2 linked regions of the Paraburkholderia fungorum genome follow. The protein of the gene in region 1 interacts with the protein of each later gene in a pairwise test. Links are inferred from orthologs where the notes say so. Each region holds a gene or a part of one and is shown in the gene's direction. Other genes may lie near its edges. The genes, in order: BLS41_RS07660 and BLS41_RS10555.

Region 1 (14,800 bases):
TCGGGCCGGCCACCGGCGCGATTAGCGTGGTCATGGCCCACATCGATAACGCCATGGGCGCTTTTGCGCGTGGGTAGCTGGCGAGCAGCAGCGTTTGCGACAGCGGAATCATCGGTCCGGCGACCGCGCCCTGCAGCACGCGCGACGCCAGCAAAAACGGCAGGGTGGGCGCGAGGCCGCACATCCACGACGAGATCACGAACAGGATGATCGACGCCATGAACAGACGCACCTGACCAATACGGTCGGTGAGCCAGCCGGTTAGCGGCACCGAGATTGCGTTGGCGACCGCGAACGACGTAATGACCCACGTGCCCTGGTCGGACGAGACGCCGAGATCGCCCGAAATGGACGGGATCGACACGTTGGCAATCGACGTGTCGAGCACGTTCATAAAAACGGCAAGCGACACCGCGATGGTGCCGATTACCAGTTGCGCTCCCTCGAGCGGCGGGTGAGGGAGCTGCGCCTGAGCCTGAGCCATTAAAGAAGCCTTGTTTGAATCGTCACGCGGCTGGGATCAGCTCTTGGCCGGCTTGGCGGCCGGGACAGCAGCGTCGGCGCCGGTTTGCGCCGACTTCTTCGCGCCGCCATTCGGACCGGCGTTTTCCGCGATGATGCGGGCAACTTCGGCATCGGCTTCGTCGCCGAACTTCGCGAACACGTCGGTCTGGTAGACCGTGTTCGGCGCGTCGCCGAGGTGGCCGCCGTTGTCGTCCTTGATGCTCACGTCGACCTGCATCGACAGGCCGATGCGCAGCGGGTGCTTCTCGAGATCGGCCGGATCGAGCGAGATACGCACCGGCAGACGCTGCACCACCTTGATCCAGTTGCCGGTCGCGTTTTGCGCGGGCAGCAGCGAGAACGCCGAACCCGTGCCGGCCGAGAAGCCGATCACCTTGCCGTGATACACCACCGACGAACCGTACACGTCAGCCGTCATTTCAACCGGCTGGCCGATCCGCATATGACGCAGTTGCACTTCCTTGAAGTTTGCGTCGATCCACAAGCTGTTCAGCGGCACGATCGCCATCAGTGGGGTGCCCGGCGACACGCGCTGGCCGACCTGCACCGAGCGTTTCGCGACATAGCCGGTGACCGGTGCCGGCAGGTTGTTACGCGCGTTGTTCAGGTACGCGTCGCGGACCTTCGCGGCGGCGGCCTGGACGTTCGGATGGCTCGCGATCGTGGTGTTCGCGGTCAATGCGCGGTTCGACGCCAGTTGTTGCTGGGCGGCGTCGACAGAGGCTTGCGCGCTCTTCACGGCGTCGCGGGCGTGCGAGATTTCTTCCTGTGACACCGCGCCGGTTTGCGCGACCGTCAGACGGCGCTTCAGGTCGTCCTGAGCGCGCGACAGATCGGCCTGACGCTGCGCGACTTGCGCGGCGTACTGGTTGTCGTCGACGAAAATGCCGCGCACCTGACGCACGGTCTGCGCCAGTTGCGCTTCGGTCTGCTCGAGCGTGACGCGTGCGTCAGCCGGATCGAGCACGACGACCGGGTCGCCGGCCTTCACGGTTTGCGTGTCGTCTGCATTCACGCTGACCACGGTGCCGGTCACTTGCGGCGTGATCTGAACGACGTTGCCGTTCACGTACGCGTCGTCGGTGCTTTCGGTGAAGCGTGCGACGAGGAAGTAGTAAAGGCCGTACGCGATCGCGGCAATCAGGATCACGATGACGAGCAGCGTCATCATGCGCTTGCGTTTGCCGTTGTTCGCCGGCTGTTGCGGGGCGGCGGGCTGCTGGGGGGTGCTCATTGATGTGCTCCGGGTTCTCTCAAGCGTCGTCGTTTATTCGGATGTTCGTGCGTGTGTTCGGTGCGTTGCGCGCTCAGTTCGCTGCGGCGGTCGCGGCGGTGGCCGATGCCGGGGCATCGGTCGGCACCACGAGGCCGGTCTGCGTCGCGTCGAAACCGCCGCCGAGCGCCTTGATGAGGCCGATCTGCATATCGCGGCGCTTCATCTTCAGGCTCGTCACCGTCTGTTCGGCGGAGAGGCGGTTCTGGTCGGCGGTCAGCACCTGCAACTGCGGCGACAAACCGGCCTTGTAGCGGATCACGGCCAGCTGGTAGGCCTTCGTCGATGCGTCGAGCGCGCGTTGTGCGTCGCCCGATTGCTGGTCGATCGAACGGATCGACGAGACTTGCGTCGCGACGTCCTGCAATGCGCCGATGAGCGTCTGGTTGTAGTTCGCCACGTCGAGGTCGAAGTCGGCAAAGCGGCCCTTCAACTGCGAGCGCAAGGCGCCGGCGTCGAAAATCGGCAGATGGATCGCCGGGCCGAACTGGATCTGACGGCTCGATGCGGTCAGGAAACGGCCCCAGCCGAATGCATCGAAACCGAAACCGGCGGCGAGGTTCACGTCCGGGAAGAACTCGGCTTTCGCTTCCTTCACGTCGTGCATCGCCGCTTCGACCTGCCAGCGTGCGGCCACGATGTCCGCGCGACGGGCGACGAGATCGGCCGGAATGTTGTCGGGCAGCGCCACGACAGCGCCGTTGCCAAGCGTCGGCTTGGCGATTTGCAGGCCACGGTCGGGACCCTTGCCGAGCAGCGCGCCCAGTTGATAGCGCACGGTGGTGATCTGGCCGTCCAGTTCGGTCAAATTCGACTGGCTGGTCGCGATATTGCCGCTCGCCGTCTGCCTCTCGACGTTGGTGTCGAGGCCGGCGGCCACGCGGCCGTTGGTGATGCGGCCAATATCCTGACGATTGGCGATTTCGCGTGCGGCGATATCGCGGAACGCGTAAAGCTGCGCCAACTGGTTATAGGCGCTCGCCACCGATGCCGCGAGCGTCACGCGCGCCTGCTGCATGTCCGCTTCAGCCGCCTTTTCCTGCGACACGGCCTGGCCCAGACGCTGACGGTTCTTGCCCCACAGGTCCAGATCCCACGACGCGCTGGCCAGCACGTTGTTCTCGCTGTACCAGGTGCCGCCGTACGGGGGCGGGTAGAGCGAATTGGCTGAATAGAGTTCGCGGGTCCATGAATAGCTGCCGTTGACCTTCGGGAACAGCGCCGAGCGCGACGTCTCGATATACGAGGAGGCTTTGGCCAGACGGGCCTGCGCTTGCGCGATCGACGGGCTGCCGTCGAGCGCTTCCGAAATCAGCTGGGGCAGTTGCGGATCGCCGAACTGGTTGGCCCAGTCGAGCGACGGCCACTGGCCGCCCTGGCCGGGCAGGCTTTGGGTGGACTCATACTGAGCCGGCGACGACATCTGCTTGTCGCTTTTCATACCGAAGTAGTTCGCGCACCCCGTGAGGGCGAGCGCCGTCACCGCGGCGGCGACAGCGGCCCGGCTCGAAAGCGCGGGCGCGGACAGGGAAAGGGATTTCATCGCTCGACTCTTTGAGTGGAATGTAATGATGGACGCTGCAAGCAATTTCTTACGACTTGCTGTCAAAATTGCTTGCTGCATCACGGGTTAGTCCCGTTTGTTCGCCGGAATTGACGAGCACGCGACGTAGCATGCTCTTCAGAAAACCCACTTCTTCGGGGGTGAAGCCGCCCAGCAGATCGTCCAGCACGCCGTTGAAGATGCCCGGCATTCTGGCTGCGATAGCGTGACCTTCCGGTGTCAGCGCGAGGCGGACGACCCGCCGGTCTTCATTGCTGCGCACCCGGGTCAGCAGGCCGCGTTTCTCCAACCGGTCGACCAGCCGGGTGACGGCGCTGGCGTCGATGCCGTATTCACGGGCCAGTTCGGCGGCCAGCAGGCACTTGCCGCTCGCTACCATAAACAGGATGCTGCCTTGCTGGCTGGTGATGCCCAACTCGGCCATGCTGCGCTGCGTGACCAGGTTCGACATGGTCGACTTCACTCGCGACAGCAGATAGCCGACGCTTTCACCTAGCTGATACTCGCTGAGGTCCGGCGTGGGGGTGGGGGACGGCTCCGTCATGATTCTCGTGCGAATGCAATGGTTGACTAGGCAGGATTATAGTCAGCGGTTGATTGACGCGGCAAGCGTTATTACAGCTTAGGCAAGGATCTTTTTCTTCCAATCGCTTTAATTGGGGGCCAGGAGCGGGAAGCCTGCTGTAGGGCGCAGCCGATACCCTTGTAATCGTTGTTCCTACGCATCGCGACGTCGAAGTTGTCCGGGCTATCAGGGAATACCAGAAAGCTTCATTCTCCCGTGCTACAATATTGGGTTCCCAAAAGTGCGCTTTGGGCTTGTCGTCGTTTCGTGGTTGTTTAGAAGCAAGCAAGTAACCGTAAGCAACCGGCATAAGCAAGCGGCGCACTCAACTGTCTCCAGGTTTCCTATGACCCGCGCCCTACGCAACATCGCCATCATTGCCCACGTCGACCACGGCAAGACCACGCTCGTCGACCAGCTCCTCCGCCAGACCTCCACGTTCCGTGAAAACCAGCAGGTCACGGAACGCGTGATGGACTCGAACGACATCGAAAAAGAACGTGGCATCACGATTCTTTCGAAGAACTGCGCGGTCGAGTACGAAGGCACGCACATCAACATCGTCGACACCCCCGGTCACGCCGACTTCGGCGGTGAAGTGGAGCGTGTGCTGTCGATGGTCGACTCGGTGCTGCTGCTGGTCGACGCAGTCGAAGGTCCGATGCCGCAAACGCGCTTCGTGACCAAGAAGGCGTTGGCGCTCGGTCTGAAGCCGATCGTCGTGATCAATAAGGTGGACCGCCCGGGTGCGCGTATCGACTGGGTGATCAACCAGACGTTCGACCTGTTCGACAAGCTCGGCGCAACCGACGAGCAACTCGACTTCCCGATCGTTTATGCATCGGGTCTGAACGGCTACGCCGGCCTGACCCCTGACGTGCGCGAAGGCGACATGCGCCCGCTGTTCGAAGCCGTGCTGCAACACGTTCCGGTTCGCCCGGCCGATCCGAGCGCGCCGCTGCAACTGCAAATCACGTCGCTGGATTACTCGTCGTACGTCGGTCGTATCGGCGTGGGCCGCATCACGCGCGGCACGATCAAGCCGGGCATGGCGGTTGCCGTGCGTTCCGGTCCCGATGGCGCGATCCTGAACCGCAAGATCAACCAGGTGCTGTCGTTCAAGGGCCTCGAGCGCGTGCAGGTCGACTCCGCTGAAGCGGGCGACATCGTGCTGATCAACGGTATCGAAGAAATCGGCATTGGCGTGACCATCTGCGCACAGGAACAGCCGGAAGCGCTGCCGATGATCACCGTCGACGAGCCGACGCTGACCATGAACTTCCTGGTCAACTCGTCGCCGCTGGCTGGCCGCGAAGGCAAGTTCGTCACGAGCCGTCAGATCCGCGACCGCCTGATGAAAGAGCTGAACCACAACGTTGCGTTGCGCGTGAAGGAAACCGGCGACGAAACCACGTTTGAAGTGGCGGGCCGCGGTGAACTGCACCTGACCATTCTCGTGGAAAACATGCGTCGTGAAGGCTACGAGCTGGCCGTGTCGCGTCCGCGCGTGGTGATGCAGGAAATCGACGGCGTGAAGCACGAGCCGTACGAAAACCTGACCGTCGACATGGAAGACGGCCACCAGGGTGGCGTGATGGAAGAACTGGGTCGCCGTAAGGGCGAAATGCTCGACATGGCGTCGGACGGCCGTGGCCGTACGCGTCTCGAGTATCGTATTTCGGCACGTGGCCTGATCGGCTTCCAGTCGGAATTCCTGACGCTCACGCGCGGCACGGGCTTGATGAGCCACACGTTCGACTCGTATCAGCCGGTCAAGGAAGGCGCGGTGGGCGAGCGTCGTAACGGCGTGCTGATTTCACAGGACGACGGCGCAGCAGTCGCGTACGCACTGTGGAAGCTGCAGGATCGCGGCCGTATGTTCGTGTCGCCGGGCGAGCCGCTGTACGAGGGCATGATCATCGGTATTCACAGCCGTGATAACGACCTGGTCGTGAACCCGATCAAGGGCAAGCAGCTGACCAACGTGCGTTCGTCGGGTACCGACGAAGCAGTTCGCCTCGTGCCGCCGATCCAGATGTCGCTGGAATACGCAGTCGAATTCATCGACGACGACGAACTCGTTGAAGTCACGCCGCAATCGATCCGTCTGCGCAAGCGTTATCTGAAGGAACACGAGCGCCGCAGCGCAAGCCGTAAGGGCGCGGTGGACTAAGTAGTCCTCGTGTTGCCTGACGAGTTTTGCGATGCTTCGTAGCGAGCGCCGCTTAACGGATAAAAGCCACCTTCGGGTGGCTTTTATCGTTTTTGGAGGATGGAAAATGCGCGGGAGCAATTGTGGCTTCCCTGCAACGGTGTACGCGCATTCTTCCGTTTGTCCCCATTTCCCGCAGAAGACTATTGCGAACGGCGCAATCAGCCCGGAAATCCCGCTGCGACAGGCCTCAGCGGCAATCCGCCAGCTATCTGCGGTATTCGTTCTGTGCTATGCTCCCCGGGTGCAAAGTTTTAGGTCCTTCCAAGCAAGACTTGATTCGCGCAATCCGCTAAACGGTCAGGCCGTGTCGCGGAAGGTTCTGTAACCCGCTATTTCTCGAGAAACTCGAAGAAAGGTGAGCGTAAAAATGATGAAGCAATTCCAGTCGAACTCTTATCTGTTCGGCGGCAATGCTCCGTACGTCGAAGAAATGTACGAAGCGTATCTCGATAATCCGGCGTCAGTGCCCGAGAACTGGCGCAGCTATTTCGACGCGTTGCAGAACGTTCCGGCAACGGACGGTACCAATGCCAACGACGTGGCCCACGGCCCGATCGTCGAATCGTTTGCTCAACGGGCCAAGGCCAATGCCTTCATCCCGCGCACGGCAGCTGGTGGCGAAGATCTCGCTACGGCTCGCAAGCAGGTCTATGTGCAATCCCTCATCGGCGCATATCGCTTCCTCGGCTCGCAATGGGCCAATCTCGATCCTCTGAAGCGCCGCGAACGTCCCGCTATTCCCGAACTCGAACCCGCGTTCTACGACTTCACCGAAGCCGATATGGACCAGGAGTTCAGCGCAACGAATCTGTATTTCGGATTCGAAAAAGCGTCGCTGCGCGAGATCGTCAAGGCATTGCGTGACACGTACTGCGGCCAGATCGGCGCCGAGTACATGTATATCAGCGATCCGGAACAGAAGCGCTGGTGGAAGGAACGCCTGGAGTCGATCCGCTCCACGCCGAACTTCAGCAACGACAAGAAGAAGCACATCCTGAATCGCCTGACGGCTGCCGAAGGCCTCGAGCGCTTCCTGCACACCAAGTACGTCGGTCAGAAGCGCTTCTCGCTGGAAGGCGGCGAAAGCTTCATCGCGTCGATGGACGAAGTCGTTCGTCACGGCGGTGCGAAGGGCGTCCAGGAAATCGTTATCGCGATGGCTCACCGTGGCCGTCTGAACGTGCTGGTCAATACGCTCGGCAAGATGCCGGCTGACCTGTTCGCCGAATTCGAAGGCAAGCACGTCGACGATCTGCCGGCTGGCGACGTGAAGTACCACAAGGGCTTCTCGTCCGACGTCGCAACCGACGGCGGCCCGGTCCACCTGTCGCTCGCGTTCAACCCGTCGCACCTCGAAATCGTCAACCCGGTGGTCGAAGGTTCGGCGAAGGCCCGTATGGACCGTCGCGGCGACGACAGCGGCCTGCAAGTGCTGCCGGTGCAGATCCACGGCGACGCGGCTTTCGCAGGCCAGGGCGTCGTGATGGAAACGCTGAACCTCGCGCAAACGCGCGGTTACGGCACGCACGGCACGCTGCACATCGTCATCAACAACCAGATCGGCTTCACGACGTCGGACCCGCGCGACTCGCGCTCCACGTTGTACTGCTCGGACGTCGTCAAGATGATCGAAGCGCCGGTTCTGCACGTGAATGGTGACGATCCTGAAGCAGTCGTTCTGGCTACGCAAATGGCCATCGACTTCCGGATGCAGTTCCACAAGGACGTCGTCGTCGACATCGTCTGCTTCCGCAAGCTGGGTCACAACGAGCAGGACACGCCGGCTGTCACGCAGCCGCTGATGTACAAGACCATCGCGAAGCACCCGGGCACGCGCGCGCTGTACGCTGAAAAGCTGGTGCAGCAAGGCGTCATCACCGCCGAAGAAGGCGACGATTTCGTCAAGGCCTACCGCAAGGCGATGGACGAAGGTCATCACACGGTCGATCCGGTGCTCTCGAACTACAAGAGCAAGTACGCGGTGGACTGGGTTCCGTTCCTGAATCGCAAGTGGACCGACGCAGCCGATACGGCCGTGCCGCTCGCCGAACTGAAGCGCCTCGCTGAGCGCATCACCACGGTGCCGGAAAACTTCAAGGTTCACCCGCTGGTCGAGCGCGTGCTGAACGACCGTCGCGCGATGGGCCGTGGCGAAGCCAAGCTCGATTGGGGCATGGGCGAACACCTGGCATTCGCGTCGCTGGTCGCGTCGGGCTACGCAGTGCGCCTGACCGGTCAGGACTCGGGCCGTGGCACGTTCACGCACCGTCACGCTGTGCTGCACGATCAGAACCGCGAACGCTGGAACGACGGCACGTACGTGCCGCTGCAGAACGTCTCCGAAGGCCAGGCCAAGTTCAACGTGATCGACTCGGTGCTGTCGGAAGAGGCAGTGCTGGGCTTCGAATACGGTTACTCGACCGCTGAACCGAACACGTTCGTCGCGTGGGAAGCGCAGTTCGGCGACTTCGTGAACGGCGCGCAAGTCGTGATCGACCAGTTCATCTCGTCGGGCGAAGTGAAGTGGGGCCGCGTGTCGGGTCTCACGATGCTGCTGCCGCACGGTTACGAAGGTCAGGGTCCGGAGCACTCGTCGGCACGTATCGAACGTTTCCTGCAACTGTGCGCAGACCACAACATGCAGGTCGTTCAGCCGACCACGCCAGCGCAGATTTTCCACCTGTTGCGCCGTCAGATGATCCGCCTGTTCCGCAAGCCGCTGATCGTCGCTACGCCGAAGTCGCTGCTGCGCCACAAGGAAGCTGTGTCGGATCTGTCGGAACTCGCGAAGGGCGCGTTCCAGCCGATCCTCGGCGAAGTGGACGAAGCGATCGACGCGAAGAAGGTCAAGCGTCTCGTGGTCTGCTCGGGTCGCGTGTACTACGACCTGGTGGCGCATCGCCGCGAAACCAAGGCGAACGACGTCGCGATCATCCGTATCGAACAGCTCTATCCGTTCGCGCACAAGCAGTTCGAAGCGGAAATCAAGAAGTACGACAACGCGACGGAAGTGGTCTGGGTGCAGGACGAGCCGCAGAATCAGGGCCCGTGGTTCTACATCGAGCACCACCTGAAGGACGGCATGAAGGAAGGACAGAAGCTGGCATACAGCGGCCGTCCGGCTTCGGCCTCGCCGGCAGTCGGCTACTACGCGAAGCACTACGAGCAGCAGAAGGCGCTGATCGAAGGCGCTTTCGGCCGCCTCAAGAGCGCGTCGATCGCTAAATAAAAGAATCGCGAACCGGGAAGGCGCGTAGCGCTTTCCCGTGCCGCAACGGTGATCCACGAAGGCTCACACGCGGTATACACGGTTTGCAGACGGTTCGCAGGCGGTCGTCGTTCACCGCGCCGTCACCCGATACGTATTCAGGATATTCATAATGGCTATTGTTGAAGTCAAGGTTCCCCAGCTGTCCGAGTCGGTCTCGGAAGCCACGATGCTGCAGTGGAAGAAGAAGCCCGGCGACGCTATCTCTGTCGACGAAATTCTCATCGAAGTCGAGACCGACAAGGTCGTTCTCGAAGTGCCGGCACCCTCCGCCGGCGTGCTCGTGCAAGTGATCGCGAACGACGGCGACATCGTCGTGGCCGATCAGGTCATCGCGAAGATCGACACGGAAGGCACCGCTAGCGCCGCTGCTGTCGAAGCTGAAGTGAAGCCGGCTCCGGTTGCGACGCCCGCACCGGCAGCAGCTCCCGCTCAGGCTGCATCCGCAACGGGTGCGAACACCGCGGCTTCGCCGGCTGCCGGCAAGCTGATGGCTGAAGCGGGCCTGTCGTCCGCCGACGTCGCAGGCACGGGCCGCGACGGCCGCATCACCAAGGGTGACGTGCTGAACGCAGGCCAGGCCGCTCCGGCTGCGAAGGCTGCACCGGCACCGGCTGCCGCACCGAAGGCTGCGAAGCCGTCGCTGCCGGAAGTCAAGGGCCCGGCATCGGCCGACCAGTGGCTGAAGGACCGCCCGGAACAACGCGTGCCGATGTCGCGTCTGCGTGCGCGTATCGCCGAGCGTCTGCTCGAGTCGCAGCAAACCAACGCCATCCTGACCACGTTCAACGAAGTGAACATGGCTCCGGTAATGGACCTGCGCAACAAGTACAAGGACAAGTTCGAGAAGGAACATGGCGTGAAGCTCGGCTTCATGTCGTTCTTCGTGAAGGCGGCTGTTCACGCGCTGAAGAAGTTCCCGCTGGTGAACGCGTCGATCGACGGTAACGACATCGTTTATCACGGCTACTTCGACATCGGTATCGCTGTCGGTTCGCCGCGTGGTCTGGTGGTGCCGATCCTGCGTAACGCCGATCAGCTGAGCCTTGCTGAAATCGAGAAGAAGATTGCCGAGTTCGGCCAGAAGGCCAAGGACGGCAAGCTGTCGATCGAAGATATGACCGGCGGTACGTTCTCGATCTCGAACGGTGGTGTGTTCGGTTCGATGCTGTCGACCCCGATCATCAACCCGCCGCAATCCGCGATTCTCGGCGTGCACGCCACGAAGGAACGCGCTGTGGTCGAAAACGGCCAGATCGTGATCCGCCCGATGAACTATCTGGCGCTGTCGTACGACCACCGCATCATCGACGGCCGCGAAGCGGTTCTGTCGCTGGTCGCGATGAAGGACGCGCTGGAAGATCCGGCTCGTCTGCTGCTCGATCTGTAATTGCCATCAGCCAGGTGCCGGCTTGTCGTTGCACAAACCGGCACCATCTGAGCAGTACGTCTTTCGCATTCCGCAGTACAGGAACGGTGCGCGCCACTAACTGTGGCCGCGCGCCGTTCCGTCATCAAAAGGATTGTCATGTCCAAAGAATTTGACGTCGTCGTGATCGGCGCAGGCCCTGGCGGTTACATCGCCGCCATCCGTGCAGCGCAGCTCGGCAAGACCGTCGCATGTATCGAAAAGTGGAAGAACCCGGCCGGCGCGTTGAAGCTCGGCGGCACGTGTCTGAACGTGGGTTGCATTCCGTCGAAGGCGCTGCTCGCGTCGTCGGAAGAGTTTGAAAACGCATCGCATCACCTCGCCGACCACGGCATCTCCGTGGAAAACGTCAAGGTCGATATCGCGAAGATGCTGGCCCGCAAGGAAAGCATCGTCGAGAAGATGACGAAGGGCATCGAATTCCTGTTCCGCAAGAACAAGATCACGTGGCTCAAGGGCCACGGCAAGTTAACCGGCAAGACGGACGCCGGCGTGCAGATCGAAGTCAGCGGCGAAGGCGAAGCCGAAGTCGTGACGGCGAAGAACGTGATCATCGCCACGGGTTCGAAGGCACGTCATCTGCCGAACATTCCGGTCGACAACAAGATCGTCGCCGACAACGAAGGCGCACTGACGTTCGACTCCGTGCCGAAGAAGCTGGCCGTGATCGGCGCTGGCGTGATCGGTCTGGAACTCGGCTCGGTGTGGCGTCGTCTGGGCGCGGACGTGACCGTGCTCGAAGCGCTGCCGGAATTCCTCGGCGCGGCTGACCAGTCGCTGTCGAAAGAAGCGGCCAAGCAGTTCAAGAAGCAGGGTCTGGACATTCACGTCGGCGTGAAGGTCGGCGAAATCAAGACGACCGACAGCAGCGTGTCGATCGCCTACACGGACAAGGACGGCAACGCGCAGACGCTCGACGCGGACCGCCTGATCGTGTCGATCGGCCGCGTGCCGAACACCGACAACCTCGGCCTCGGAGCGATCGGCCTGAAGGCGAACGAACGCGGCTTCATCGACGTTGACGACCACTGCGCGACGGCTGTGCCGAACGTGTACGCAATCGGCGACGTGGTGCGCGGCCCGATGCTCGCGCACAAGGCGGAAGACGAAGGCGTGCTGGTCGCGGAAGTGATCGACGGCCAGAAGCCGCATATCGACTACAACTGCATTCCGTGGGTGATCTACACCGAACCGGAAATCGCGTGGGTCGGCAAGACGGAGCAGCAACTGAAGGCGGAAGGCCGCGAGATCAAGACGGGTCAGTTCCCGTTCATGGCAAACGGCCGCGCGCTGGGCATCAACAAGGCGGATGGTTTCGTCAAGATGATCGCCGACGCGAAGACCGACGAACTGCTCGGCGTGCACATCATCTCGGCCAACGCATCGGACCTGATCGCGGAAGCCGTGGTGGCGATGGAATTCAAGGCGGCGTCGGAAGACCTCGGCCGCATTTGCCATCCGCACCCGTCGCTGTCGGAAGTCATGCGCGAAGCCGCGCTGGCCGTCGACAAGCGCGCGCTGAACATGTAATCACGCGCACGCCTGACTGAAAGCACTCTGGCATCACCACAAAGGCGGGCGGGTTCACTCCCTCCCGCCTTTCTTTTTGCAGCAACACCATGAACGTCACCGAATACTACGAAAAAGAACTGCAGACTCGCGGCTATCAGTCGGACCCGGCGCAGCGCGCGGCGGTCGACCGTCTGCAGCGGTGCTACGAAGAGTGGACCGAGTACAAGTCGCGTCGTTCGAACGCGTTCAAGAAGTTGCTCATTCACCCGGACCTGCCGCGTGGCGTGTACATGTGGGGCGGCGTAGGGCGCGGCAAGAGCTTCCTGATGGACAGCTTCTACATGCTTGCACCGCTGAATCGCAAGACGCGTCTGCATTTTCACGAGTTCATGCGCGAAGTGCATCGCGAACTGGAAGACCTGAAAGGCCAGGCCGATCCGCTCGACGAACTCGCGCGTCGCATTGCGAAGCGATATCGCCTGATCTGTTTCGACGAATTCCACGTGTCGGATATTGCCGACGCGATGATTCTGTACCGTCTGCTCGACAAGCTGTTCGAGAACGGCGTGCAGTTCGTGATGACGTCCAATTACGATCCGGACACGCTGTACCCGGATGGCCTGCATCGCGACCGTATGTTGCCGGCCATCGAGCTGATCAAGTCGAAGCTCGACGTGCTCAACGTCGACGCGGGGATCGACTACAGGCAGCGTACGCTGGCGCAAGTCGAGGTGTACCACTCACCCCTCAACGCGGCCGCCGACAAGGCGCTGCGCGACGCTTTCGGGCGTCTTGCCGCGGTTCCCGACGAGAGTCCGATCCTGCATATCGAGAAACGTGAACTGAAGGCGCTGCGCAAGGCTGATGGCGTCGTGTGGTTCGATTTCGCCACGTTGTGCGGCGGCCCGCGTTCGCAGAACGACTATCTGGAACTGGCGAGCCGCTTTCACGCGGTGGTCCTCTCCAGCGTGCCGCAGATGTCTGCGCGCATGGCCTCGGAAGCGCGCCGTTTCACGTGGCTGATCGACGTGTTTTACGACCACAAGGTCAAGCTGCTGATGTCCGCCGCCGTGCCGCCCGAGCAACTCTATGTTGACGGCCCGATGGCTAACGAATTCACGCGGACGGTATCGCGCATCGTCGAGATGCAATCGAAGGAATATCTCGACACGCCGCGCCGGATCGTCGACACCTCGTTGACCTGATACGGGATGACGTAACCCGCACACGCGGGTTGCGTGACATTGCCGGGGGTGCTTTTTCCATGCGCCTGGTGTCGTCCAGGCGCTGAACCGGCCACGCCAAACACCTTAATTTCAAGATTCAGATTGGTCTTATTCTCCGTGCGCGGAGGACTGGCTATCTTTTGTCCTTCCTGTTTCTGACAAAGGAGTCAATCATGAATCTGCATCGCGATATCAACGACGAGGAATGGCAACGGGTCGTACCGCTGCTCCCTGAGTTGCGTCCGCGTTCCGAATTGCGTGGACGCCCACTTGCCAATACCCGTTCGGTACTTAACGGCGTGCTGTGGGTCATGTACAGCGGCGCGACCTGGTCGGCCATGCCGCGCAAGTACCCGTCGTATCAAACGTGTCATCGCCGCTTCAAGGCCTGGTATGAATCCGGCGTGCTCAAACGTGTCACCGAGCAACTGGCTGGTTCCGCAAGTGAAGAACTGTGCAATCTGATGGAAGCGCGCATGCGCACGCACGCGGGCACTGAGCAGAAGGGTATTTCGACAGCGAAGACCGCGAGCGTGGCGCCGTCGTTGTACACGCCGGCCAAAGCCAGGCCGCTGCCGCCGTCGCCGTTCACTTACGTGTCGCCGTTCAAGCACGCTGCATGACACGCACAATCCGGACACATCAAATAAAAAACGGCCGGACGATGATGATCGTCGGCCATTTTTTGTGAATCCTGACCGTGTCTACGGTCAGGCGTTAGCTCTGCCAGCATCCCCCGCATCGGGCTGTGAACCACAGTCCACTTTGGCCGGTACTTCGATGGGTAATTCCGGCAGCGGCTTCAGATCATCCGCGCATTACTGCTGACGCACCCAAGTCTGCGAACGGCCCAGCAGCGACACGCCGATATACCCGCGCACCACCAGCTTGTTTCCACCGTCTTCAAGATGCATCTTGCACTTGTAGATCTTGCCGTTTTCCGGGTCGAGAATCTGCCCGTGATCCCAGCCGTCGCCATCCTTTTTCATGTCGTTGATGATGGTCATGCCAAGAATCGGCTGATCCTTGCGTGCGTCGGTACATGCGGTGCAGCGGCGATCAGGTTGATCGTTGGCGCCGAGTCCCTTGATAACCTTGCCGTTGAGCGAACCACTGCCGTCCTGCGTGATCTGCACGAGCGCTTTCGGCTGCCCCGTGCTGTCGTCGATGGTTTGCCACGTGCCCGCGGGCGTATCGGTTTGCGCCATCGCGGTGACGGCGCT
Region 2 (14,374 bases), 660 kb from region 1 along the record:
CGCTATAATTCTCCGTTCGCCGCCGCTGCCAGCGTGTCTAGCGCATCTGTCTACCGTATTTCAGGCATGTCAGCGCTTCGCCGCCAGCGCGCGTGCCCAGCTTCTTCCTGCATCCGTTCTGCGCCCTCTTCGATCAGGCTCGATCCATCCAGTGAACCCGTTACTCGATTCCCTCCAGTCCTATCCGTTCGAAAAGCTGCGCCTGCTTTTCGCGGACGTCACGCCGCCAGCCGGTCTTTCGCATATCAGCTTCGGCATCGGCGAGCCGAAACATCCCACGCCTGCGCTGATCCGCGACGCCGTGGTGGATTCGCTCGGCGGCCTGGCCGCGTATCCGGCCACGCTCGGCTCGGCGCCGCTGCGTGAGTCGATTGCAAACTGGGTGACGCAGCGCTACAACCTGCCGCCGGTCGATCCGCTCACCCAGGTGCTGCCGGTGTCGGGCTCGCGCGAGGCGCTGTTCGCGCTCGCGCAGACGGTGGTGGACCCGAAGCGCAATGCCGACGGTGAGCCTGCGATCGTACTCTGTCCGAACCCGTTCTACCAAATCTACGAAGGCGCGGCGATTCTGTCCGGTGCGCAGCCGTATTTCGTCAATAGCGATCCGGCGCGCAATTTCGCCTGCGACTATTCGGCGGTGCCGGAAGCCATCTGGGCGCGCACGCAGCTGCTGTACGTGTGCTCGCCGGGCAACCCGACCGGCGCGGTGCTCACGCTCGACGACTGGCGCGAACTGTTCGCGCTGTCGGACCGTTATGGCTTCGTGATTGCGTCGGACGAGTGCTACTCCGAGATCTATTTCGACGAAGCGAATCCGCCGCTCGGCGGCCTGGAAGCGGCGCACAAACTGGGCCGCGGCTTCGAGCGGCTCGTGATGCTGTCGAGCCTGTCCAAGCGCTCGAACGTGCCTGGCATGCGCTCGGGCTTCGTCGCGGGCGACGCGGCGATCCTGAAAGATTTCCTGCTATACCGCACGTACCACGGCGCGGCATTGTCGACGGTATTCCAGACCGCCAGCATCGCCGCGTGGAACGACGAGACGCACGTGCGCGACAACCGCGCGAAGTACGTGCAGAAGTTCTCGACCGTCACGCCGATGGTCGCGGAAGTGCTCGACGTGCGTCTGCCGGACGCCGCGTTCTACCTGTGGGCCGACGTGTCGCGCACCGGCCTGTCGGACACCGAGTTCGCCCAGCGCCTCTACGCCGACTATAATGTGACGGTTCTGCCGGGCTCGTTCCTCGCGCGTACTGCGCACGGCGTGAACCCCGGCCGCAATTTCGTGCGCCTCGCGCTGGTCGCGGACGTCGACGAATGCACGCAAGGTGTTCAGCGGATCGTCGATTTTTGCCGCAAGCTTGCGGGCCAGGCCAGTTGAGTTAGCCGGGCCAACGGTTTGAGGGTTCACCTCGACCGTTGGCGCGACAGCTCCCGCCGCGCCGCATCTCCTTCTTCAGCCTTCAACTCTTCAGAAAACACGCATATGTCGCAACAACTTCAGCAGATCATTGACACCGCCTGGGAAAACCGCGCCGAACTGTCGCCGAAGGCCGCTCCGGCCGACGTGCGCGAAGCCGTCGCCCATGCAATCGAACAACTGGACAAGGGCGTGCTGCGCGTCGCCGAAAAGAAGGACGGCGACTGGGTCGTCAATCAGTGGCTGAAAAAGGCCGTGCTGCTGTCGTTCCGCCTCGAAGACAACGCACCGATGCCGGCTGGCGGTTACAGCCAGTTCTACGACAAGGTGCCGTCGAAGTTCGCGAACTACACCGCTGAAGACTTCGCTGCCGGCGGCTTCCGCGTGGTGCCGCCCGCTATCGCGCGCCGTGGCTCGTTCATCGCGAAGAACGTCGTGCTGATGCCGTCGTACACCAACATCGGCGCGTACGTCGACGAAGGCACGATGGTCGATACGTGGGCGACCGTCGGTTCGTGCGCGCAGATCGGCAAGAACGTCCACCTGTCGGGCGGTGTTGGCATCGGCGGCGTGCTGGAGCCGCTGCAGGCGAACCCGGTCATCATCGAAGACAACTGCTTTATCGGCGCGCGTTCGGAAGTGGTCGAAGGCGTGATCGTCGAAGAAAACTCGGTGATCTCGATGGGCGTGTACCTCGGCCAGAGCACCAAGATTTACGACCGCGAAACCGGTTCGGTCACGTATGGCCGCATTCCGGCGGGCTCGGTGGTGGTGGCGGGCAACCTGCCGTCGAAAGACGGTTCGCACAGCCTGTACTGCGCGGTGATCGTCAAGAAGGTGGACGCGAAAACCCGCGCGAAGGTCGGCCTGAACGAGCTGCTGCGAGGCGACTGATGGCGCGCGGCACCAAAACCGTCGTCTACGGCATCCCGAACTGCGACACCGTGAAGAAAGCCCGCGTGTGGCTGGAAGAGCACGGCGTCGAGTTCGAGTTTCACGACTTCAAGAAGCACGGCGTGACCGAACCGCTCGTGCAGGACTGGCTGAAAGACGTGAAGCTCGACGCGCTGCTGAACCGTCGCGGCACCACCTGGCGTGGCCTGTCCGACGACATGAAAGCGGCGGCGGAAACCCAGCCGGGCGCAATCGCGTTGATGATCCACAAGCCGTCGGTGATCAAGCGGCCAGTGCTGGTGGTGAACGGGCGGGTCAAATCGCTCGGTTTTTCCGCGGACGAGTACACGGCGCTGTTTGCCTGAGTCTGGGTGTTGGCACGCGCGGTGCTCTGGCGTGGTGAACGCCCGCCATGCAGCGACGCAAAGCAGCAGGAATGAGCGCGAACGGTATTGCGTTCATTCAGCTAGTTGCATGAGCGTAATCTCGTGGATGCCGCGAACGCGGCGTCCGCCAGCACGGTGTGCTGACACGCATTGAACGCAATACGCTGGACCCGGCGCGCGGACCTGAGCGCCAGCATCAGGCTCCGCGATCGGAACCGGTCAGCAACAAGAAGCAGAACGCGGCCTCGCCGCGTCGATTAAAAGCTGTTGCCGGCTGCGGTGCTGCACCGCCAGCCGGCATTTTTTCATTTCAAAGTGGCTTGTACTGAATCCATGTCCGGCACCCTCGCCCTTACCGAACAACTGATCGCACGCGCGTCCGTGACGCCCGACGACCAGCATTGCCAGCGCCTCCTGATCGAACGTCTGTCCGCGATCGGCTTCGAGCACGAGACGATCGAATCGAACGGCGTGACCAATTTGTGGGCCGTCAAACGCGGCGTCGACGGCACCGCGGGCAAGCTGCTCGCGTTCGCCGGACACACCGACGTCGTGCCCACCGGTCCGCTCGAACAATGGCACTCGGCGCCGTTCGAGCCGACCCAGCGCGACGGCAAGCTGTACGGCCGCGGCGCGGCGGACATGAAGGCGTCGATCGCGGGCTTCGTGGTCGCGAGCGAGGAATTCGTCGCCGCGCATCCCGCGCATCGCGGCTCGATCGCGTTCCTGATCACGAGTGACGAAGAAGGCCCGGCCACCGACGGCACCATCAAGGTCGTCGAAGCGTTGCAGGAACGCGGCGAGCGGATGGACTACTGCATCGTCGGCGAGCCGACGTCGAGCGCGCAACTCGGCGACATGGTGAAGAACGGCCGGCGCGGTTCGATGTCCGGCAAGCTGATCGTCAAGGGCGTGCAAGGCCATATCGCCTATCCGCATCTGGCGAAAAATCCGGTGCATCTGCTCGCGCCCGCACTGGCCGAGCTGGTCGCCGAAAGCTGGGACGACGGCAACGAATACTTCCCGCCTACCACGTGGCAGGTGTCGAACATTCACAGCGGCACGGGCGCGACCAACGTGATCCCCGGTCATGCGGACGTGATGTTCAATTTCCGCTTCTCGACGGCCAGCACGGTCGAAGGTTTGCAGGCCCGCGTGCATGCAATTCTCGACAAACACGGCCTCGAATACGATCTGCACTGGAACGTGAGCGGGCTGCCGTTCTTGACGCCGCGCGGCGATCTGTCGAACGCGCTGGCGAAAGCCATCAAGGACGAAACCGGCGTCACGACCGAACTGTCGACCACCGGCGGCACGTCGGACGGCCGCTTCATCGCGCGCATCTGCGAGCAGGTGATCGAATTCGGGCCGCTGAACGCCAGCATCCACAAGATCGACGAACATATCGAAGTCGCACACATCGAGCCGCTGAAGAACGTGTATCGCCGCGTGCTCGAACAACTGATCGCCTGAACAAGGACTATTTGCGATGACGCTCCCGTTTTCCACCGTCCGCGACCTGCTGCGTTTTGCGGTGTCGCGCTTTAACCAGGCTGAACTGTCGTTCGGTCATGGCTCGGCCAATGCCTACGACGAAGCGGCTTATCTGGTGCTGCACACGCTGCACCTGCCGCTCGATCTGCTGGAGCCGTTTCTCGACGCACGGTTGAGCGCGGCCGAAATCGACGCCGTGCTGAACGTGATCGAGCGCCGCGCCACGCAACGCGTGCCGGCCGCGTACATCACGCAGGAAGCGTGGATGCACGGTTTCCGCTTTCACGTCGATGAGCGCGTGATCGTGCCGCGCTCGTTCATCGGCGAATTGCTGCAGGACGGTTTGCAGCCTTACGTTGAAGATCCCGAACAGGTCAGCGCGGTGCTCGAACTGTGCACCGGCTCCGGTTGCCTCGCGATTCTCGCCGCGCACGCGTTCCCGAACGCCGATATCGACGCCGTCGATCTCTCCGCGCCCGCGCTGGAAGTCGCCACGCGCAACGTGATGGATTACAAGCTCGACGACCGTATTGCGCTGTTCGAAGGCGATCTGTATGCGCCGCTCGCCGAGCGCCGCTACGACGTGATCATCACCAATCCACCGTACGTGAACGCGACGTCGATGCAGGAATTGCCCGCCGAATACAAACACGAGCCGGATATGGCGCTGGCGGGCGGTGCGGACGGCATGGATATCGTGCGCCGGATCATCGCCGACGCGCGCAACTGGCTGACCGAAGACGGCGTGCTCGTAGTCGAAATCGGCAATGAACGCGAAAACGTCGAAGCGGCGTTCGGCGGTCTGGATCTGGTATGGCTCTCGACCAGCGCCGGCGACGACAACGTGTTCCTGATTCAAGCCGCCGATTTGCCGGTTTGAGGTTTTTGCTGTTCCTGTTTGCGGCATGGCGCGCGTGGTTTTTTTCTGCGTGCGGCATGTCGCGACGTGTTGTAGGTGGCGTGGCTGAGGTGTGGGTTCACGGGCGCTGCGTGGACCTACATAACCTGACTGCCGCGTGACGCAGTCGCTTCCGGCAGGTGGCCAAGCCGCGCTTGTGGCTTGCTCTGGCTTGCACGCGTGGCCGCCTTCAGCATGCGGTTATCGAACTCCCCCTCTCGTTTCAAGACCCCCGCCCCTCCGTCTCACCCAATCGCTGAACGGTCTTTGCGTCGCCCATCGGCATCCCCGCGCGCACCCAAAACCACGAAGCCCGCGCACAACGGCACCCCAACCCACCCGCGTTCGGTAAGATGAGCGCCTGCCCGCCGCGTCATCGGCGGGGACATGCAGCGCTTCGCCAACCCTTCGCCCGCCTATGCAATTCGACCTGCTTCACGTCGGCCCGCTGGTCGCCCTTGCCCATATCCTCGGCATGGTCGCGGCGTGTCACGCGATTCTGAATACGCGCACCTCGCAGGGCGCGATTGCGTGGGCCGTGTCGCTGGTCGCGATGCCTTATCTGACGCTGGTGCCTTACCTGTTCCTCGGTCGCAGCAAATTCGCCGGTTACGCGGATGCCCGTCGCGTCGAAAACGAACTGCTGCGCACCCGCGCGCATCCGCCGGAATGGGACACGCAGTCGTCTTCGGCGGGACTGCCCACACAACAACTCGGCGTCAGGCTCGTGCATTCGCTGACGCGTCTGGGCGGCATGCCGTTCCTGCCCGGCAATTCCGTGCGAACCCTCGTGAACGGCGCAGCGACCTTCGAGGCGATCTTCGAGGCAATCGAGAGCGCGCGTCACTACGTGATCGTGCAGTTCTTCATCGTCCGCGACGATGCGCTCGGCGAGATGCTCAGGGACGCGCTGATCGCCAAGGCACAGCAAGGCGTGCGCGTCTATTTTCTGTACGACAGCATCGGCAGTTTCGATCTGCCGCACCGCTACGTGGCGGCACTGCGTGCGGGTGGTGTCGAGACGCATCCGTTCGCGACCAATCGCCGCTTCGTCAACCGGCTGCAACTGAACTTTCGCAATCACCGCAAAATCGTTTCCGTGGATGGCGAACGCGCATTTGTCGGCGGACACAACGTAGGCGTCGAGTATCTCGGCGGCAAGCCGCCGCTTTCGCCGTGGCGCGATACGCATATCGAGGTGCGCGGACCGGCGGTCGCCAGTATCCAGTTCGTGTTCACCGAAGACTGGCACTGGGCGACGCAGCAGTTGCCCGAATTCGACATGCCGGCAGCGGCGCCGGTCGATCCGTTGGGCGCTCAAGGCATGCACTGCCTGGTCGTGCCGAGCGGTCCGGCTGACAAACAGGAGACCTGCTCGCTCTTTTTCGTCGAAGCGATCAACGCGGCGCGCGAGCGGATCTGGATCACCACGCCCTATCTCGTGCCCGACGAAGCGGTGTTCTCAGCGTTGCGGCTCGCCGTGCTGCGCGGCGTGGACGTGCGCATTCTGATTCCGAGCCGCCGGGACCATCTGGTGGTCTTTGCCGCGTCGAAGCTGTACGCATATGATTCGCTGCGCGCGGGCATCCGGATTTTCCGCTACCAGCCGGGTTTTCTGCACCAGAAGGTGATTCTCATCGATAGCGTCGCTGCAGCGATCGGCAGCGCGAATCTCGACAACCGGTCGTTCCGGTTGAACTTCGAGATCATGGTGCTGACTGTCGACCGAGGCTTCGCGCAGGAGGTCGAAACGATGCTATTGAACGACTTCGCCCAGTCGCTCGAAATCGACCGCAACGAGTACCGGCAGGCCAGCGCGTTCAAGCGCGTGCTGATGCATGTCGCGCGGCTTTTCGCGCCGATTCTTTGAGCTGTGCGGTAGCTGGTTCGGCGATTGCGCGTTAGTACCTAGCCACTGAATGTTGAACGGCGCCGCGCGGTGCTTGCCGTGACGCTCGCTCAACAACCGTTGGCAGATCGTCCAGATTCAACGGACCTACACGCAGCGTTGATACGCGGCATCGATACCTGATCGACGCCGCTCAGCCGCCTCGCACCACGCCGGATTCGACGCGATCTGCACGACTGCAGATAGATACAGAAGCGCTGCCTGCCGCCTCGGCTTGCAGCAATCTCAAAGTCCCTTCAAAGCAACTTCTCGATATCCTCGACAATCGCCTCGGGCTTCGTCAGCGGCGCATAGCGCTTCACCACGCTGCCGTCGCGTGCAATCAGGAACTTGGTGAAATTCCACTTGATTCCTTCGAGTCCCAGCAAGCCCGGCGCCTCTTCCGTCAGATAGCGGAACAACGGATGCGCGTTCGCGCCGTTCACGTCGATCTTGTCGAACATCGGAAACGTCACGCCGTAATTCTTTTCGCAGAAGCTGCCGATCTGCGCGGCATCGCCCGGCTCCTGCTTGCCGAACTGGTTGCACGGAAAGCCGAGCACCGTGAGACCGCGCGCCGCGTAGCCATCGAACAGCTTCTGCAAGCCCGCATACTGCGGCGTGAATCCGCATTCGCTGGCCGTGTTGACGATCAGCAAAACCTTGCCTTGATACTGCTCGAGGCTCACTTCCTCGCCGCCGAGCGTACGTGCCGAAAACGAATAAATCGATGTCATGTGCTCTCCCCGTGAAAGCCGTCAGTCTATGCCAAAAGCCGCACCGGAACAGTCGGCCGAATGGCCGATCCCGACTGAGCGCCCGGTGTCACGCCCGGCAGTCTAAAATAGCGGTTTTCTTCAGCCGGCCTCTTCGTGATCCGCTTTAACCAGTTCAGCCTCGCGCGCGGCACCAAGCCGCTCTTCGACAACACCACGTTCACCCTCAACCCCGGCGAGAAAGCCGGCCTCGTGGGGGCGAACGGCGCGGGCAAGTCGACGCTGTTTGCCGTGCTGCTCGGCGAACTGCACGCGGACGGCGGCGATTTTTCGATCCCGCCCAACTGGCAGATCGCCCACGTCGCGCAGGAAACGCCCGCCGCGGATAAAACCGCCCTCGCCTACACGCTCGACGGCGATGCCGCGTTGCGCGCCATCGAAGCGCGTATTGCCGCAGCATCCGCCGCGCACGACGGCGCGGCAGAAGGCGAAGCGCACGCTGCCTTTGCCGATGCCGACGGCTATACCGCGCCCGCGCGCGCCGAAGCGTTGCTGCTCGGCCTCGGCTTCACGCTCGAACAAACGCGCGAGCCGGTCAGCAGTTTCTCCGGCGGCTGGCGCATGCGGCTGAATCTGGCGCAGGCGCTGATGTGCCGTTCCGACCTGCTGCTGCTCGACGAACCGACCAATCACCTGGATCTCGACGCGATCGTCTGGCTCGAAGACTGGCTGCACCGCTATCCGGGCACGCTGGTCGTGATCTCGCACGACCGCGAATTCCTCGATTCGGTCTGCAACGTCACTCTGCATCTGGAGCACCAGCAGATCAAGCGTTACGGCGGCAACTACTCGCAATTCGAAGTACTGCGCGCGCAGCAGATCGCGCTGCAGCAGAGCGCGTATGAAAAGCAGCAGCGCACGGTGGAGCATCTGCAGAGCTACATCAACCGGTTCAAGGCGCAGGCTACCAAGGCGCGTCAGGCGCAGAGCCGCGTGAAGGCGCTCGAAAAGATGGAACTGATCGCGCCGGCTCATGCCGCGTCGCCGTTCACGTTCGAGTTCCGCACGCCCGATTCGGCGCCGAATCCGATGATGGTGATGGAAAACGTGCGCTGCGGTTATCACGGCGAAGACGGCGTCGAGATTCCGATCGTCGATCGCGTGATGCTGTCGATCCAGAACGGTCAGCGCATCGGCCTGCTCGGCGCGAACGGTCAGGGCAAATCGACGCTGATCAAGACGCTCGCCGGCACGCTCGAAGCGCTCGGCGGCCACGTCCGCGAAGGCAAGGGGCTGCGCATCGGCTACTTCGCGCAGCATCAGCTCGAAACGCTGCGCGCCGACGACACCCCGCTGCAGCACCTCGCGCGTCTCGCACCCGACACGCGCGAGCAGGAGTTGCGCGACTTCCTCGGCAGCTTCAACTTTTCCGGCGAAATGGCGACGGCGAAAATCGCGCCTTTTTCCGGCGGCGAAAAGGCGCGTCTCGCGCTCGCGTTGATCATCTGGCAAAAGCCGAACCTGTTGCTGCTCGACGAGCCGACCAACCACCTGGATCTCGAAACGCGTCACGCGCTGACCATGGCACTCGCGCAGTTCGAAGGCACCTTGATTCTGGTGTCGCACGACCGACACCTGCTGCGCGCCACGACCGATCAGTTCATGCTGGTCGCCAAACATCGTCTGCAGGAATTCGACGGCGATCTCGACGATTACCGCGACTGGCTGCTGCAACACGCAGCCGACCAGCGTGCGGCGCTCAAGGCGGGTACCGCGGCGGCCAACAGCGCCGACGGCAACGCCGACAATGGCGTGAACCGCAAGGAACAGCGTCGGCTCGAAGCGGAAACGCGTCAGAAACTCGCGCATCTGAAGAAGCCGCTGCAAAGCCGCATCACGAAGATCGAGAAGGAAATGGACTCGCTCAACATCGAGAAAACGACGCTCGATGCGTTCGTCGTCGATCCGGCGAGTTACGAGCCCGAGCAGAAAAGCAAACTGACGGAAGCAATCCGCCGTCAGGCAGATGTGAACGCGCGCCTCGAAGTGCTCGAAGCCGAATGGCTCGAGATTCACGAGGAACTCGAACAAATCGGCTAGCGGCACGCTGTTTATGGCCCGCGCCGGCACCGACGAGAGGTTGGCTTTGTCATCTGCAACATCATCATTCGGGGCATCGGATTCTTCGGCTTCACCGGACCCTTCGACGGAATCGCCGGCTTCTCCGGCAGTGACGGTGCCGCCGCCGGCACTGCAAGGGTTGCGGGTGCTCGACCTGACCCGTCTGCTACCCGGTCCGGTTGCCGCGCTGCGACTGGCCGAACTCGGCGCCGACGTGCTGAAAATCGAAGCGCCCGGCGCGGGAGACCCGACCCGCACGATGATGCAGTCGTCCAGCGACCGTGTCGCCGGTCGCCCCGGCGCGTTCTACCGGCTGGTGAATCGCGGCAAGCGCGAGACGCGCCTCGATCTCAAATCCGCGGCCGGACGTAATGTACTGCGCGCGCTCGCGGCCGAAGCGGACGTGCTGATCGAGAGCTTCCGGCCAGGCGTGATGGAGCGGCTGGGCATCGGCTACGAGACGCTGCGCGCGGTCAATCCGCGGCTCGTCTACTGCGCGATCAGCGGATATGGCGCGAGCGGCCCGTTCGCCGACCGCGCCGGACACGACCTGAACTACATCGGTTATGCGGGCGTGCTCGATCAACTGGCAAGCCGCGACGGCGCACCCATCCTGCCCAATTTCCAGATTGCCGACCTGCTCGGCGGGGCGCTGAGCGCGGTCACGCAGATTCTCGCCGCGCTATGGCACGTGTCGCGCGGCGGCGAAGGCCGTTTCGTCGATGTCTCGATGACACACGCCACGCATGCGCACAACCTCGTCGCGCAGGTCGCACTGGTCAACGAAGGCGCCGCGCCGCCGGTCGGCACGGGTCTGCTGAACGGTGGCGTGCCCTGCTACAACCTGTACCGCACGTTCGATAACCGCTGGCTCGCGGTCGGCGCGCTCGAACTGAAGTTCTGGGAAACGCTGTGCATGGCGCTCGACCGTCCCGAGTGGGCGACGCGTCACTGGAGCCTCGGTCAGGCCATTGGCGGCCCGGACGCCGTTGCGCTCACGCAGGAACTGGCCGACGTGATCGGCAAGCGTCCGCTGGAAGAATGGGTGCTGCTGCTGGAGCCGGTCGATTGCTGCGTTACGCCGGTACTGACGGCGGAGGAAGCCGCGCGGCATCCGCTGTTTAATCCGCAGGCTTATTTGGTGCCGGACGATAACGCGGACGAAGACGATGGCGTGATGGGCTAACGCGCCCGACCGGCTGAACGCGCGGTCGCGGCGATTGCGTGAGATGAATGCAGGAAGCGCTCGCCACGCGCGTCCAGAGAGAACGGGGAAAAAATTCCCGAAGGGCATCACGTAGAAAGCCTACGACACAGCCCCTTCAACCTCACCGCCTCGCCACCGTCTGTCTCGGCAGCGTCTGACGCGGCGTTTTTTCATCGTCGTACAGCACGTGCTTGCGGCCTTCCACGTGACGGTTGATCGTGGCGCGCACCTCGGCGGCGGTGGCGTCTTCGGCCACGACCCGGCGCGATATCTGCCCCGCCGTGTTGATCCACTCGACAATCCGGCAAGCGCCGCCCCAAGGCTGGCGAATCGGTTCGGAGACCCGGCAGCCACGTACCTGTATTGGCCGCTCGGCTACGGTTTGATATGACTGTTTCAAGGCGCGATCCTTTTTCAGGCATCAGAAGGGATGCTTACCCTCGCAGCTTAGGAAAAAGGATTGCCATTCAGGTTACAACCAATATGGAGATCTTTACCGGTCATTACAGCGCGCAAGGCGCCCGCAGGCGCCCTCACCCCGCCTATTCAAGCGTACGAACCCGGTCGATAGCCTGTTCGATCCGCTCGACCGCAACGACCTGTAAGCCTTCAATCGGCTGTTTGGGCGCGTTGGCCTTCGGAATCACGGCGACCGAGAAGCCCAGTTTGGCGGCTTCCTTCAGACGCTCCTGACCGCGCGGAGACGGTCGGATTTCGCCCGCGAGGCCGACTTCGCCGAACACCACCAGGCCTTTCGGCAGCGGCTTGTTGCGCAGCGACGAGTGGATCGCGAGCAGAACGGCCAGATCGGCGGCGGGTTCGGTGATCTTCACGCCGCCCACCGCGTTCAGAAACACATCCTGATCGAAACAGGCAATACCGGCATGCCGGTGCAGGACCGCCAGCAACATCGCCAGGCGGTTCTGTTCGAGGCCGACCGCGAGCCGACGCGGATTCGGCGCATTGGAGGCATCCACGAGCGCCTGGACTTCGACCAGCAACGGACGCGTGCCCTCCTGCGTAACCAGCACACAGGAACCCGGCACCGACTGCTCGTGCTGCGACAAAAACAGCGCCGAAGGATTCGCCACGCCGCGCAAACCGCGCTCCGTCATCGCGAACACGCCGAGTTCGTTGACCGCGCCGAAGCGGTTCTTGATCGCGCGCACGAGGCGGTACGACGAGTGCGTGTCGCCCTCGAAGTACAACACCGTATCGACGATGTGTTCGAGCACGCGCGGGCCGGCCAGCGCGCCCTCTTTCGTCACGTGGCCGACCATGATGATGGTCGTGCCCGACTGCTTGGCGATCCGCGTCAATTGCGCGGCGCACTCGCGCACCTGCGCGACCGAGCCGGGCGCGGAGGTCAGCGCATCGGAATAGACGGTCTGGATCGAGTCGATGACCGCGACGTCGGGTTTGTGATCGGCGATCGTCGCCTGAATTTTTTCGAGCTGGATTTCGGCGAGCAATTGCAGTTCGCTCGCTTTCGAACCGGGTTCGAGCAGCGAAAGCCGTTGTGCGCGCAACGCGATCTGCGCAGCCGATTCTTCGCCGCTGATGTAGAGCGCGCGTTTATCGGCGGCAATTTCGGCGAGCGATTGCAGCAGCAGCGTCGATTTGCCGATCCCCGGATCGCCGCCGATCAGCACCACGCCGCCCGGCACCAGGCCGCCGCCCAGCACACGGTCGAACTCGCTGACGCCGGTGGAGAAGCGCGGCACGTCGGATGCCTCGATATCGGCGAGCCGACGCACCGGCGCGCTTTTCGCGAGCGACTGGAAGCGATGCGTGGACGGTGCCTCAGCGACCGACTCGACCAGCGTGTTCCACGCCTGGCACGACGGGCACTGTCCGGCCCATTTCGGCGACTGGCCGCCGCATTCACTGCAGATGTACAAGGTCTTCGGTTTAGCCACGCGTGATTGCCTGTGTTGCCTGTTGGTGTTCGTGGGATCGATATGTTCGATGGACCGGTCGCATTGGGCCGATTCGTCGAGCTTCGGAAAAAAAGTGGGGAAAGCGGGTGGGAAAGCTGACGGTTGCCCAAGCGGCTACTCGCCGAGCCGATAGCGGGCTTCTAGTCCTAACCGGCTGCAGCCGCGCCGCCAGAAGCGGAAACGAAGCTGCGCAACCTGCTGTCACCGCCGCAGTTCGCGCAGCAACCGCAACACGCCGCGCCGCATTTGCGACTGCCACGCCGCTTTGTGCAAACCCGGCCCGACGCTTTCCTTACTCGTCGAGCACGGGCCCGGCACCCGCACGCGTCACTCCGCGCGCACCGGTACGCGCGGCGCGACCGCGCACATCAATTCATAGCCGATCGTGCCGCACGCCTGCGCGACATCGTCGATCGGCAGCGCGGCGCCCCAAAGCTCCACGCGCGAGCCAATATTGGCGGTCGGAACCGGCGTCAGATCGACGGTGAGCATGTCCATCGAAACGCGCCCGACGATCCGCGTGCGCACCCCGTCGACGATCACCGGCGTGCCTTCCGGCGCGACTCGCGGATAGCCGTCCGCGTAACCGCACGCGACCACGCCGATCCGCATCGACCCGCGCGCCTTGAACGCCGATCCGTAGCCGACCGTACTGCCTTCGCTGAGCGTCTGCACAGCGATCAGTTCGGACGTGAGCGTCATGGCCGGCTGCAAGCCGGTGCCGGCCACTGCCGCCGTCACGCCCGACGGCGATGCGCCATACAAAATGATCCCCGGCCGCACCCAGTCGAAATGCGCGCCCGGGTGCCACAACGTGGCCGCCGAGTTGGACAGGCTGCGCGCGCCCGCAATGCCCTGCGCGCCGCGCTCGAAGGCTTCCATCTGATACGCGATACCGCGCTCGCCGTCGGCGTCGGAAAAATGGGTCATCAGCGTAATCTGGCCGACGCCCTGGCAGGCGCGCGCCCGCTCCCACGCCGAGCGGAATTTCTCGACCGTGTAGCCGAGCCGGTTCATGCCGGTGTTCATCTTCAACTGGATGTTGACGGGTTTGGACAGCCGCGCCATTTCCAGCATGCGCAACTGTTCGTCCGAATGCAGCGCGGTGGTCAGGCTGTAGCGGTCGATCACGTCGATATCGGTCGGACGAAAGAAGCCTTCAAGCAAAAGAATCGGGCCCGCCCAGCCCAATTCACGCAACTTCACCGCTTCTTCGAGGTCGAGCAATCCAAAGCCGTCGGTTGCGCGCAAGCCGGGAAACGCGCGTGCGAGGCCATGCCCGTACGCGTTTGCCTTGACGACGGCCCAGATTTTGGATTTCGGCGCGTAGCGGCGGGCAACAGCAAGATTATTGGCGAGTGCGGCGGTGTGAATCGTGGCTGAAAGGGGGCGCGGCATGAGATATTTTTTCGT

Evidence for each region.
Region 2: the proteins of BLS41_RS07660 (region 1) and BLS41_RS10555 interact in binary tests that used the Escherichia coli proteins (3 or more experiments, as listed by UniProt). The link is inferred for Paraburkholderia fungorum from one-to-one orthologs.

What each region holds. Positions count from the first base shown.
Region 1 is NZ_FNKP01000001.1:1,739,968-1,754,767, forward strand. The notes cover bases 6,165-9,571. They hold BLS41_RS07660 (2-oxoglutarate dehydrogenase E1 component), read left to right. Parts: upstream 6,165-6,509; coding sequence 6,510-9,371; downstream 9,372-9,571. Other genes in these bases: odhB (2-oxoglutarate dehydrogenase complex dihydrolipoyllysine-residue succinyltransferase), read left to right, coding at 9,523-9,571. Outside these bases: BLS41_RS07640 (HlyD/EmrA/EmrK family protein), read right to left, coding at 521-1,759; BLS41_RS07645 (efflux transporter outer membrane subunit), read right to left, coding at 1,833-3,341; BLS41_RS07650 (MarR family winged helix-turn-helix transcriptional regulator), read right to left, coding at 3,391-3,906; translational GTPase TypA, read left to right, coding at 4,274-6,100; more of odhB, read left to right, coding at 9,572-10,800; lpdA (dihydrolipoyl dehydrogenase), read left to right, coding at 10,939-12,369; cell division protein ZapE, read left to right, coding at 12,459-13,556; BLS41_RS07680 (transposase), read left to right, coding at 13,751-14,200; BLS41_RS07685 (DUF2147 domain-containing protein), read right to left, coding at 14,396-14,800. UniProt on the Escherichia coli protein: E1 component of the 2-oxoglutarate dehydrogenase (OGDH) complex which catalyzes the decarboxylation of 2-oxoglutarate, the first step in the conversion of 2-oxoglutarate to succinyl-CoA and CO(2).
Region 2 is NZ_FNKP01000001.1:2,403,422-2,417,795, forward strand. The notes cover bases 7,341-10,321. They hold BLS41_RS10555 (ATP-binding cassette domain-containing protein), read left to right. Parts: upstream 7,341-7,849; coding sequence 7,850-9,793; downstream 9,794-10,321. Other genes in these bases: BLS41_RS10550 (glutathione peroxidase), read right to left, coding at 7,341-7,714; BLS41_RS10560 (CaiB/BaiF CoA transferase family protein), read left to right, coding at 9,945-10,321. Also shown: dapC (succinyldiaminopimelate transaminase), read left to right, coding at 152-1,378; dapD (2,3,4,5-tetrahydropyridine-2,6-dicarboxylate N-succinyltransferase), read left to right, coding at 1,484-2,311; BLS41_RS10530 (ArsC family reductase), read left to right, coding at 2,311-2,676; dapE (succinyl-diaminopimelate desuccinylase), read left to right, coding at 3,031-4,170; prmB (50S ribosomal protein L3 N(5)-glutamine methyltransferase), read left to right, coding at 4,187-5,071; cls (cardiolipin synthase), read left to right, coding at 5,508-6,959; more of BLS41_RS10550, read right to left, coding at 7,235-7,340; more of BLS41_RS10560, read left to right, coding at 10,322-11,000; BLS41_RS10565 (DUF2866 domain-containing protein), read right to left, coding at 11,143-11,421; DNA repair protein RadA, read right to left, coding at 11,564-12,940; alr (alanine racemase), read right to left, coding at 13,289-14,359. UniProt on the Escherichia coli protein: Genetic data indicate it may be involved in ribosome assembly or function.